One region of the Mesorhizobium sp. M0800 genome, then DNA from elsewhere that is predicted to be linked to it. Evidence: predicted binding sites of a transcription regulator. Region 1 holds the regulator's gene; each other region holds the start of a gene.
The links. Region 1 encodes HrcA, which represses chaperone genes, less so after heat shock. Its sites were predicted from a motif close to GTTAGCACTCNCNNNNNGNGAGTGCTAAC; they were not measured.
Positions count from the first base shown of each region.

Region 2: the regulator HrcA is predicted to act here: its motif matches at 2,097-2,125, upstream of groES (co-chaperone GroES).
Region 3: the regulator HrcA is predicted to act here: its motif matches at 1,831-1,859, upstream of groES (co-chaperone GroES).

Region 1 is NZ_JAMYOZ010000029.1:51,654-55,805, forward strand. It holds gene NKI18_RS26310 (PQQ-dependent sugar dehydrogenase) at 1-823, opposite strand, end outside; gene NKI18_RS26315 (hypothetical protein) at 923-1,120, opposite strand; gene hrcA (heat-inducible transcriptional repressor HrcA) at 1,157-2,269, opposite strand; gene rph (ribonuclease PH) at 2,416-3,132, shown strand; gene NKI18_RS26330 (VOC family protein) at 3,165-3,575, shown strand; gene rdgB (RdgB/HAM1 family non-canonical purine NTP pyrophosphatase) at 3,575-4,152, shown strand, end outside.
Region 2 is NZ_JAMYOZ010000019.1:12,346-16,497, reverse strand. It holds gene groL (chaperonin GroEL) at 29-1,684, opposite strand; gene groES (co-chaperone GroES) at 1,748-2,044, opposite strand; gene bioZ (3-oxopimeloyl-[acyl-carrier-protein] synthase BioZ) at 2,475-3,458, opposite strand; gene NKI18_RS21065 (adenosylmethionine--8-amino-7-oxononanoate transaminase) at 3,455-4,152, opposite strand, start outside.
Region 3 is NZ_JAMYOZ010000007.1:145,618-149,769, forward strand. It holds gene NKI18_RS12005 (FAD-binding oxidoreductase) at 1-727, shown strand, start outside; gene NKI18_RS12010 (bifunctional helix-turn-helix transcriptional regulator/GNAT family N-acetyltransferase) at 768-1,703, opposite strand; gene groES (co-chaperone GroES) at 1,921-2,217, shown strand; gene groL (chaperonin GroEL) at 2,280-3,935, shown strand.

The sequences.
Region 1 (4,152 bases):
TGCCCGTACAGTTGCGCAGGCCGGTGGCGACAGTTCGGGGATTTTTCCCATCCGGGTCAAAGGCGAGCACATCGGCACGGCCGTCCTCGGAGCCCCAGACCGCCCCGAGCGGCTTTGATTTGGCCCAGGCGTCGAGGCCGCTATCCGGCTCCTTGCCTATATCCTCGGCGACGTTCGAGGCGGAGCCAACCGACAAATAAAGCGTTTTGCCGTCCTGCGAGAAGGCGATGTCGCGGGTCGTGTGACCACCCGACGGGATTTGGGCGACAATGGTTTCTGGTTTGCCGGATGTCTTCAGGTCGCCATCGCGATAGGGGAAGCGGACGATGCTGTCGCTGTTCGCGACATAAACCCATTGCGGTTTGTCTCCTGGCGGATAGAAGGCGATGCCGTAGGGATAATTGAGCCCCTTGGCGAAGATCGCTTTCTCGATGGGCTTGGCGCTGCCCTCGGCGAGACGATAGACGCGTATTTGTTCGGCATGGCTGTTGGCAACAAACAGGTCGCCATTCGGAGCGACGCGCACGACACGTGGATTGACGATGCCTGATGCGATCATTTCAGCCGAAAAGCCCGACGGCAATTCTGGCTTGGCGCTTTCGGGCCGTTCCGCCACGCCGGCGCCGTTCGAAGCGGATTGGGCGGGGTCGGCTGCCGGCATGTCTCGCGGTCCAATCAGGCGTCGGACGCCAGGCCTGTCGGCGTGCCAATCGCCAAACGCGGCTTCGCCTTTGAGCACATTCTGGTCCGCCTGCTGGGCGGCTGCCGGTGTCGCAACAAGGAGGGCAGCGGCAACGGCCGCAAAGCCGCCAGATCGGATCATCAACGTCCTCCGGGATTCGCCTCGAACAGGGCAAACGGCATCAGGTATTGATCGTTCCAAGCGGCCGTCCAGCACACGAGGATTTGAAGCCGAACCCGTTCAGTTGCCAGAGGCGTAAAAGTCGTCGTCGAGGCGCTTTTCCAGCGCGACCAGATCGGCCGGCAGTGGCAAACCCATCGCCCGCATCTCTTGCAGCTTCTCGCGCAATTGCTCTTGCACCTCGTGCTGATCCTCTGGCTGGTTGATCATTTCTTCGAGCAGCAGACTGATCTGGGCCTTGAACGATTCCAGCGCCATTCTTTTCTCCTCCTTGCGGCAGGCCCGCGGCGGCTCCTAGCTCAGCATGCGCGAAATCAGCTGCGCGGTATAGTCGACCATCGGTACTATGCGCGCATAATTCAGCCGCGTCGGCCCGATGACGCCGAGCGCACCGACGACGCGCGCGTCCTTGTCGCGATAGGGTGCCACCACCAGCGAGGAGCCAGACAGCGAAAACAGCTTGTTTTCCGAACCGATGAATATGCGCACGCCTGGGCCTGCCTCGGCGAGGTCGAGAAGCTGGATCAGCCCATCCTGCGTCTCCAGATCCTCAAACAGATGCCGCAGCAATTCTATGTCGGCCTGGGCAGTGACGTTTTCCAGGAGATTGGCGCGGCCGCGCACGATAAGCCGCCCAGGCACGCCGCTTTCAGCGCCTGCCCAGACCGCCAGGCCCTTCTCGACCAGATCCTGCGACAGCGTGTCGAGGGCTGCCCTGGTCTCTTCCTTGATGCGGGCGATCTCGACCCGCGCCTCGGCCAGGGTGCGACCGCGGATATGGGCGTTGAGGAAGTTGGAGGCTTCGTGCAATTGCGAGATGGTGATGCCGGGGGGCAGATCGATGACGCGATTTTCGACGTCGCCGTTCTGCGAGACCAGCACGGCCAGCGCCTTGGTCGGCTCGAGCTGGATGAATTCGATGTGCTTAAGCGCCACCTCATTCTTGGCGGCGAGCACGAGGCCGGCGCCGCGCGACATGCCGGACAGCATCTGGCTGGCCTCGGTCAGCATATGCTCCAGCGTCGCGCCCGAGCCGGAGGCGCGCACCTGGGCCTCGATGGTGCGGCGCTCCTCGTCGGAGAGGTCACCAAGTTCCATGAAAGCATCGACGAAGAAGCGCAGGCCTGCCTGGGTCGGCAGCCGGCCAGCCGAAATGTGCGGCGCATAGATCAGGCCGAGATGCTCAAGGTCGCTCATCACGTTGCGGATGGTGGCCGGCGACAGCGACGACGGCAGGATGCGCGACAGGCTGCGCGAACCGACCGGCTCGCCATCCCTCAAATAGGAATCGACGATGCGCCGGAAGATGTCGCGCGAACGCATGTCGAGCGATTGAAGCGCGGGCGATTGCAGCGCGTGCGACGGGAGCACGTGCGACTGCAAACCGGGATCGACTGCCTTTGTCATTTCGAGCCAAAAACCTCCGCCCCGAAGATATAGACTTCCGCGGTGTCGGCGCAACCGGTCCATTTTCCTTTGCGCCTCACGCCCCGTGCGGCTACAAGCCGGCCAAGATTCCCCGGCCAAGATTCCGAAGAAAGAAAGAAGCCTGAATGCGCCCTTCCAAACGCCAATTCGACGAAATGCGCCCCATCTCCTTCGAGCGCGGCGTCTCCAAGCATGCGGAAGGCTCGTGCCTGGTGAAGTTCGGCGACACGCATGTGCTGTGTACGGCCAGCCTGGAGGAAAAGGTGCCGGGCTGGATGCGCAACTCCGGCAAGGGCTGGGTGACGGCGGAATACGGCATGCTGCCGCGTTCGACCGGCGAGCGCATGCGCCGCGAGGCTTCGGCCGGCAAACAAGGCGGCCGCACGCTGGAAATCCAGCGGCTGATCGGCCGCTCCCTGCGCGCCGTGGTCGATCTGCAGGCGCTCGGCGAGCAGCAGATCACCGTCGACTGCGACGTGATCCAGGCCGACGGCGGCACGCGCACCGCTTCGATCACCGGCGGCTGGGTGGCGCTCTACGACTGCCTGCGCTGGATGGAAGCCCGCCAGATGGCGAGCCTGGGCAAGGTGCTGAAGGATCACGTTGCGGCGATCTCCTGCGGCATCCATGATGGCCAGCCGGTCATCGACCTCGACTATATCGAGGATTCCTCGGCCGGCACCGACGCCAATTTCGTCATGACCGGCAAGGGCGGCATCGTCGAGATCCAAGGCACGGCCGAGGGCGAGCCGTTCTCGGAAGAGCAGTTCGCGGCGCTGATGGGGCTCGCCAAGAAAGGTATTCAGCGCCTGGTCAGCTTGCAGCAAATGGCGGTGGCTTAGCTGCGGTCAATATTGATGAGATTGGCGATCCTGTGACTCCTTCTGCAATCCTGGAATCAGCACTCTACGTGACGGACCTTGCTGCCGCGGAACGGTTCTATTCGGGCGTGCTCGGGCTCGATCTGCTCGGCAAGGTCGATGGCAGGCATCTCTTCTTCCGCTGCGGCGACAGCGTACTGCTTATGTTCAATGCCGAGGCGACCAAAGTGCCGCCGCCGGCCGACGCCAAGCTCAAAGTACCGCCGCATGGCGCGGTCGGCCAGGGCCATCTTTGCTTCGCCGCAAGCGCGGATGAAATCCCACGCTGGAAAGCGCATCTTGAGGCGAAGAAAATCGCCATCGAAAGCGAGTTCGAATGGCCGCAGGGCGGCCGCTCGATCTATATTCGCGACCCGTCGGGCAATTCGATCGAATTCGCCGAGCCAAGAATCTGGGGCATCTGATGCATTCGCCAACTGTTCATTCGCTTGACGGGCATAAGATCGTCGTCGCCAGCCATAACGCCGGTAAATTGCGGGAATTCGCCGATCTGATGGCGCCATTCGGCATAGAAGCGAAGTCCGCAAAGGAATACGGCGTGCCGGAGCCGGACGAGACCGGCACCACTTTCGAGCAGAACGCCCTCATAAAAGCCTTGGCCGCCGCCAAGGCCACTGGATTGCCGGCGCTGTCGGACGATTCCGGCCTGTGTGTCGATGCGCTCGACGGCGCACCCGGCGTCTACACCGCCAACTGGGCCGAGACGCCGGACGGCTCCCGCGACTTCGGCATGGCCATGCAGCGCACGGAAATGGCCTTGCAGGAAGTTGGCGCGATCACGCCTGCCCAGCGCAAGAGCCGCTTTGTCGCGGTCATCTGCCTGGCCTTCCCCGATGGCCAGGCGGAATATTTTCGCGGTGAGGTCGAGGGCACGCTGGTATGGCCGCCGCGCGGCGAGCTCGGCTTCGGCTACGATCCGGTGTTCTTGCCCGATGGGTTCGAAAAGACCTTCGGCGAGATGAGCGCGGAGGAAAAGCATGG
Region 2 (4,152 bases), on a different contig from region 1:
TGTCCGCTGTAAGTTGATAGGGGCTGGATTAAAAATCCATACCGCCCATGCCGCCCATACCGCCGCCGCCCATGCCGCCAGGCATGCCGCCGCCAGCTGACTCCTTCTTCGGAGCCTCCGCGATCATGGCTTCGGTGGTGACGAGCAGGCCGGCGACCGAGGCCGCGTCCTGGAGGGCAGTGCGCACGACCTTGACCGGATCGACGATACCCATGGCGATCATGTCGCCATATTCGCCGGTCTGGGCGTTGTAGCCGTAGGTCGCGCCCTTGTTGTCGAGGATCTTGCCGGCAACGATCGAAGCTTCCGCACCTGCGTTCGAAGCGATCTGACGGGCCGGAGCCTGCAGTGCACGACGAACGATGTTGATGCCGGCAGCCTGGTCGGCATTGACGCCGGTGACCTTGATGTTGGCCGAAGCGCGCAGCAGTGCGACGCCGCCGCCTGCAACGATGCCTTCTTCCACGGCCGCGCGGGTCGCGTTGAGGGCGTCGTCGACGCGGTCCTTCTTTTCCTTGACTTCGACTTCCGTCGCGCCGCCGACGCGGATCACCGCGACGCCGCCCGCGAGCTTCGCCAGACGTTCCTGCAGCTTCTCCTTGTCGTAGTCCGACGTGGTCTCTTCGATCTGCTGCTTGATCTGGGCAACGCGGCCCTGGATCTCGTCCTTCTTGCCGGCGCCGTCGACAATGGTGGTGTTCTCCTTGGAGATCGACACCTTCTTGGCGCGGCCGAGCATGTTGAGGCCGACATTCTCGAGCTTGATGCCGAGGTCTTCCGAAATGACCTGGCCACCGGTGAGGATGGCGATGTCTTCCAGCATGGCCTTGCGGCGATCACCGAAGCCCGGCGCCTTGACGGCGGCGATCTTCAGGCCACCGCGCAGCTTGTTGACGACCAGCGTGGCCAGAGCCTCGCCTTCGACGTCTTCCGAGATGATGAGCAGCGGCTTGGAGGTCTGCACGACGGCTTCGAGAACCGGCAGCATCGCCTGGAGGTTGGACAGCTTCTTCTCGTGCAGGAGGATGTAGACGTCCTCGAGCTCGGCAACCATCTTGTCGGCGTTGGTGACGAAGTAGGGCGAGAGATAGCCGCGGTCGAACTGCATGCCTTCGACGACTTCCAGCTCGGTCTCGGCGGTCTTGGCCTCCTCGACGGTAATGACGCCCTCATTGCCGACCTTCTGCATCGCTTCAGCGATCATCGAGCCGACCGAAGCATCGCCATTGCCGGCGATCGTGCCGACCTGGGCAACTTCCTCGGAGGTCTTGATCTTCTTGGCAGCGTTGCCGAGAGCCGCGACGACGTCGGCGACGGCGAGGTCGATGCCGCGCTTGAGGTCCATCGGGTTCATGCCGGCGGCAACCGACTTGTGGCCTTCCTGGACGATCGACTGTGCCAGAACGGTCGCGGTGGTGGTGCCGTCGCCGGCGATGTCGTTGGTCTTCGAAGCAACTTCGCGGACCATCTGCGCGCCCATGTTTTCGAACTTGTCCTCAAGCTCGATTTCCTTGGCGACGGTGACGCCGTCCTTGGTGATGCGCGGTGCGCCGAACGACTTGTCGATGACGACGTTGCGGCCCTTGGGACCGAGGGTCACCTTCACCGCGTCGGCGAGGATGTTGATGCCGTGAAGCATGCGCTCGCGGGCGTCGCGGGAGAATTTTACGTCTTTGGCAGCCATTTTTTAGCTCCTGGCAGGGGCTTGCGATCAAGCCCGAAATTCAGTTGACGGTGAGGCCGATAATCAGCCGATGATGCCCATAATGTCGGATTCCTTCATGATCAGAAGGTCTTCGCCATTGAGCTTGACTTCGGTGCCCGACCACTTGCCGAACAGGATGCGGTCGCCGGCCTTGACGTCCAGCGGGACCAGCTTGCCGGCTTCGTCGCGAGCGCCGGAGCCGACGGCGATGATCTCGCCTTCCTGCGGCTTTTCCTTCGCCGTATCCGGGATGATGATCCCGCCGGCGGTCTTGGATTCGGATTCGACCCGGCGTACGACCACGCGGTCATGCAGCGGCCGGAAATTCGACTTTGCCATTTTTGGATTTCCTTGGTGCGGATGTTGAACGGTGCTCCGTTGCCGGAGCATGCCTAGCACTCAGCCGAAGCGAGTGCTAACGCGGCAATGAGATAAGCCGCAGGCTCCTGCTAGTCAAGACGGAAGAGCAAAGAGCAAAGAGAAAAGAGAAGACAGCAAAGAGCAGCCAGCAAAGAGCGTGTAAGCATCGAGCCTTTTATGTGAACAATGTCGGGTATCCGACATATATGGGGCGGCTCACCCTTTGTAATTGAGCTTTATTCAGATGGTACGATTGGTGCAACGGGTGTTGCATTTGAACTCATCCAGAGGCTCGCACGGGTCGTGCTGCGTCAGCTTGGTCATGTCGAGCTTCAGAAGGCCATTTTGGCATTGGTTCTGTTGCTCCTATTGCCATTCATGACCAATCCTGCGCGCGTGAGCCGGCCGGCTAGATTCCAACCACGAGAGCGCCGCCGCTGAGACCCGCACCCGCCGCCGCCAGAAGGATTTTCTCTCCTGGCTGGAATGGCTTCATCTGGTTGGCGAGCGAGAGCGACAGCGGGACCGTCGCGGCCGAAGAGTTGCCGTATTCGGCAATCGTCTTGACAATTGCTTGGTCCGCAATGCCGAGGTTTCTTCCGACCGCGCCGAAAATCCGAGTATTGGCCTGATGCGGCACAAACCGGCCGACATTGTGTGGCCGCACTCCCGCAGTGGCTAGCGCGGTTGTCGAGCAATCGGTCATCATCTCGACGGCCTTTGCGAACACTTCGGGCCCGTCGGTCATCGTCATCCGGGTCTGCCCGAGGTCGAGGTCGCCATGGAACGGCGTGTTGCTTCCTCCTGCGGGAATCTGGATCAGCCCGTAGCGCGAGCCGTCCGAAGCCACCGAGGCACCGAGAATGCCCCGATCAGCATCATCGCACTGACCGATCACCAGGGCGCCGGCGGCATCGGCGAACAAGACTGAGCTCGCGCGCTCGGCTGGATTGATGCGGCGGCTGAGGATGTTGGCGGCGATGACCAGCGCTGGTTTGCCATGCAGGCGGGTGAACCCGTCCGCAAACATGAGCGCATAGATGAAGCCGGCGCAGGCGCCGGTCAGATCGACCGCGCCTGCGCGGCCAAGGCCAAGCTTGTGTGCGACCAGCGGCGCGCTTGGCGGCAGAAGATGGTCGGGCGTCGAGGTGGCAAGCAACAGCAGACCGATGTCGTGGCGCGCAATACCGGCGTTCGCCAAAGCCATGTCGCCGGCTTGCGTGGCCAAGCCAGACAGCGTGTCTTCGTCCGTTGCCCAGAAGCGCGAACGGATTCCGGTACGCCTTTCGATCCAGCCCGGCTCGAGGCCGAGATTGCTCTCGATCTCGGCATTGGCCACCTTGCGCCCAGGCACGTGATGGCCAAGTCCGAGAATGCGCGACGACTTGCTCATGGCCTGGACCCGAAGCGTTCCCCGGCCTCCTCGATGGCGTCATAGAGTCGTTCGAGCTCGTCGCCTGCGATGCAATAGGGTGGCAGAAGGTAGAGGACATTGCCGAGCGGGCGCACAAGCAGTCCGCGCTCGAGGAAGAAAGCGCGCAGCTTCGGACCAATCTCGGCGAGATAACCTGCGGAACCGGTTCGCAGGTCGAGCGCCGCGATCGTTCCCGTGGCTCGACAGTCGGCAAAATATGGATTGTCCCGAAAGCGTCTAAGCCCGACGGCCTGCATCACGCTCAAGGCCGTGATCCGCCCGGCCACTGGCTCGTCGCGCCAGATCTCGACATTGGCGAGTGCTGCCGCACAGGCAATCGGATTGGCGGTGTAGGAGCTCGAATGGAAAAACGTCTTCTTCCGGTCCTCGGAATAGTGCGCCCGGAAGATGGCATCGGTGACAAGCGTTACGGCCAGCGGGATGGTGCCGCCGGTCAAGCCTTTGGAGGTGCACAGGATATCTGGAGAAATCGATGCCTGCTCGCAGGCGAACATGGTTCCGGTGCGTCCCCAGCCGGTCATCACCTCGTCGGCGATCAGCAGCGAGCCGGAGGCCTCAGTGATCTTCTTCAATTCGGCCAGAACCGATGCTGGATACATCAGCATGCCGCCGGCGCCCAGCACCAGCGGCTCGACGATCAAGGCTGCGGCTC
Region 3 (4,152 bases), on a different contig from region 1:
GCTCCTCATCGCGGGATCGATGCTATACCGCTACGAAGAGGCACGCGAAGCGATGCGGTTCTATCGTGCGTTCTCGAGCGGCGCCCCGGATGAGCTGAGCCTGGATGCAGCACTTGTGACGGCGCCCTCGGGCGAACGCTTCTTCAGCATATCGGCGTGCTACATCGGCCCACTCGACGAAGGCCAGCAAATCATTCAACCTCTGAGAGAGTATGGCACGCCAGTTGAGCGCCGGATTGCTCCTGTCCCCTATCTTCAAATCCAATCGGCCGGGGACAGCCTCTTTCCGCGCGGGCGGCGCTACTACTGGAAGGCGCAGTTCATGCGCGAAATCACAGATCAGGCGATCGATACCATGGTAGCGGCTTACATGACAGCACCCAGCGAATCGCTTCTAGTCCTGCAGCAGGTTGGCGGCGCCATCTCGCGAGTACCGATGGACGGAACGCCCTACGCCAACAGAGATGCACTTTACGATTGCTTCCCGATATCGATCTGGGACAATCCGTCTGACGACGAAACGCACATCCGATGGGCGCGCGACCTGTGGGATGCAATGAGACCGTTCTCGACCGGCGGCGTCTATGCGAATAATCTCGGCGAAGAGGGCACTGATCGGGTTCTGGCGGCTTACGGCGAGAATTATCCGAGGTTGGCCGCACTAAAGAACAAGTATGATCCCACCAATTTCTTTCGCTTGAACCAAAACATTAAGCCTGCGACCTGAGCGACCGCCCCAGGCCGATGCTCGAAATTCTGCGGCGCTGCTACAGCTCCAAATTCCAGTTCTGGCCGACCAGATCCTTGCCGAAGGAATGGTGGCGCTCCTCGTTGGTCAATTTAAAGCCCGCAGCCTCATAGATGTGGCGAGCGGCGGCGAGCACGCCGTTGGTCCACAGCGTCAGTGTCCTGTAACCCGTGGCGCGGCAGAAGCCGATACATTCCTCGACCAGCCGCTTGCCGATGCCGAGGCCGCGCGCCGACGGCTCGACATAGAGCAGGCGCAACTTCGCCACCGCGTCCGACTGGCGCACGACGAAGACCGAGCCGACGACCTCCCCTTCCCGCTCGGCGATCCAGCTGCGTTCCCATTTCGGATCGAAGGATTTGACGAAGGCACCGAGGATTTCGGCGACCAGCGCTTCATAGGTTTCGTCCCAGCCATATTCCTGCGCGTAGAGCAGGCCCTGGCGATGAATGATCCAGCCGATGTCGCCGACTTGCAGGGGCCGCAGCATATAGGGAATTTTGGGCTCGGCGCTTCCGCCCAGCAAACGCTGCACTGTCTGCATGGCCTTGACCAGCTTGTCCTGTTCGGCAACCGAAAGCCGTTCGAGCAAAGCCGCGACCTGGTCGTGCGAACCCTGGTTCAGCGGCGCGAAGGCCTGCCGCCCGGCCTTGGTCAACGCGATCGACGAGCGCCGCGCATCCGCCTCGATCGTGGCGCGCTCGACCTGATCACGCTCCTCGAACCTCTTCAGCAGCCGGCTGAGATAACCGGCATCGAGGCCGAGATCGCGCGCAAGGTCGGTGGCGGTCAGGCCATCGCGATGCGCCAGCTCATAGAGCACCCGCGCCTCGGTCAGCGAGAAGGTGCTTTTCAGCAGCCCTTCGTCGAGCAGCCCGATCTGGCGGGTGTAGAAGCGGTTGAAGGCCCGCACCGCGTCGATCCGCTCCTTGCCTGGGTGATCATGAATGGTCATGGCATCCTCCTCCCGGCAAGATCAGCGATTTAGTTGACTTAGTCAAGTATCCATTTGAAGCAATTGTCCTGATGATGCTCACCGGGCGCCTTGACTCGCGCGAGTTGCCAGCCTATTTCAGCGCCACGTTAGCACTCCCCCAAGATGAGTGCTAACCACATGTCCGGCGCCGCCGGACGGAGGAACTGTTCTCACCATTCTCATCGAGGAATAAAAAATGGCAAAGTCGAAGTTCCGCCCGCTTCATGACCGCGTGGTCGTTCGTCGGGTCGAATCCGAATCCAAGACCGCGGGCGGGATCATCATCCCCGATACGGCTAAGGAAAAGCCGCAGGAAGGCGAGATCATCGCCGTCGGTTCCGGCGCCCGCGACGAAGCCGGCAAGCTCGTCCCGCTGGACGTCAAGGCCGGTGACCGCATCCTGTTCGGCAAGTGGTCGGGCACCGAAGTCAAGCTCAATGGCGAAGACCTTCTGATCATGAAGGAATCCGACATCATGGGCATCATCGGCTGAATATCGGCCTCACCCTCGTTTAAATCTTCGGGCTCAATCCAAGCCCCTGCCAGGAGCTAAAAATGGCTGCCAAAGACGTAAAATTCTCCCGCGACGCTCGTGAGCGCATGCTGCGCGGCGTCAACATCCTCGCCGACGCGGTGAAGGTCACGCTCGGCCCCAAGGGCCGCAACGTCGTCATCGACAAGTCGTTCGGCGCACCGCGCATCACCAAGGACGGCGTCACCGTCGCCAAGGAAATCGAGCTTGAGGACAAGTTCGAAAACATGGGCGCGCAGATGGTCCGCGAAGTTGCTTCGAAGACCAACGACATCGCCGGCGACGGCACCACCACCGCGACCGTTCTGGCACAGTCGATCGTCCAGGAAGGCCACAAGTCGGTTGCCGCCGGCATGAACCCGATGGACCTCAAGCGCGGCATCGACCTCGCCGTCGCCGACGTCGTCGCGACGCTGATCAAGAACGCCAAGAAGATCAAGACCTCGGAAGAGGTTGCCCAGGTCGGCACCATCGCCGGCAATGGCGACGTGTCGGTCGGCTCGATGATCGCGGAAGCGATGCAGAAGGTCGGCAATGAGGGCGTCATCACCGTCGAGGAAGCAAAGACCGCCGAGACCGAGCTTGAAGTCGTTGAAGGCATGCAGTTCGACCGCGGCTATCTTTCGCCCTACTTCGTCACCAACGCCGAGAAGATGGTTGCGGATCTGGAAGACGCCTACATTCTTCTCCACGAGAAGAAGCTCTCCAACCTGCAGGCCATGCTGCCGATCCTCGAGGCCGTCGTGCAGACCTCGAAGCCGCTGGTCATCATCTCGGAAGATGTCGAAGGCGAGGCCCTGGCCACGCTGGTCGTCAACAAGCTGCGTGGCGGCCTGAAGATCGCTGCCGTCAAGGCGCCGGGCTTCGGTGATCGCCGCAAGGCCATGCTGGAAGACATCGCCATCCTCACCGGTGGCCAGGTCATTTCCGAAGACCTCGGCATCAAGCTCGAGAATGTCGGCCTGAACATGCTCGGCCGCGCCAAGAAGGTGTCGATCTCCAAGGAGAACACCACCATCGTCGACGGCGCCGGCAAGAAGGCCGAAATCCAGGGCCGCGTCGCCCAGATCAAGCAGCAGATCGAGGAGACCACCTCGGACTACGACAAGGAGAAGCTGCAGGAACGTCTCGCCAAGCTGGCGGGCGGCGTTGCCGTCATCCGCGTCGGCGGTGCGACCGAAGTGGAAGTCAAGGAAAAGAAGGACCGCGTCGATGACGCCCTCAACGCGACCCGCGCGGCCGTCGAAGAAGGCATCGTTCCCGGCGGCGGCGTCGCACTGCTGCGCGCTTCGCTGAGCATCAAGGCAACCGGCGCCAACTCCGACCAGACCGCGGGCATCAGCATCGTGCGTCGCGCGCTGCAGGCTCCGGCCCGCCAGATCGCGGCCAACGCCGGTGCGGAAGCATCGATCGTTGCCGGCAAGATCCTTGAGAACAAGGGGGCAACCTTCGGCTACAACGCCCAGACCGGCGAATATGGCGACATGATCGCCATGGGTATCGTCGATCCGGTCAAGGTTGTGCGCACGGCTCTGCAGGACGCGGCCTCGGTCGCCGGCCTGCTGGTCACCACCGAAGCCATGATCGCGGAGGCTCCGAAGAAGGAGTCGGCTGGCGGCGGCATGCCTGGCGGCATGGGCGGCGGCGGCATGGGCGGCATGGGTGGCATGGACTTCTAAGAAGTCCATAAAGCACGCCCATGGACTCAAGTTGCTCAAGCCCGCAAGCGGGCTTGAGTGGCGGCATGGATTTCTAATCCAACCATCCGCCTTAGATGCGGAAAGGGCGGCCGAGAGGTCGCCCTTTTTTCGTTGATGGGACGGAGGATGAGAGGCGGTCCGATTGCAAAGGAAGCGGAAGCATACCCCTCACCGCCTCTTCGACGTCGGCGCAGAA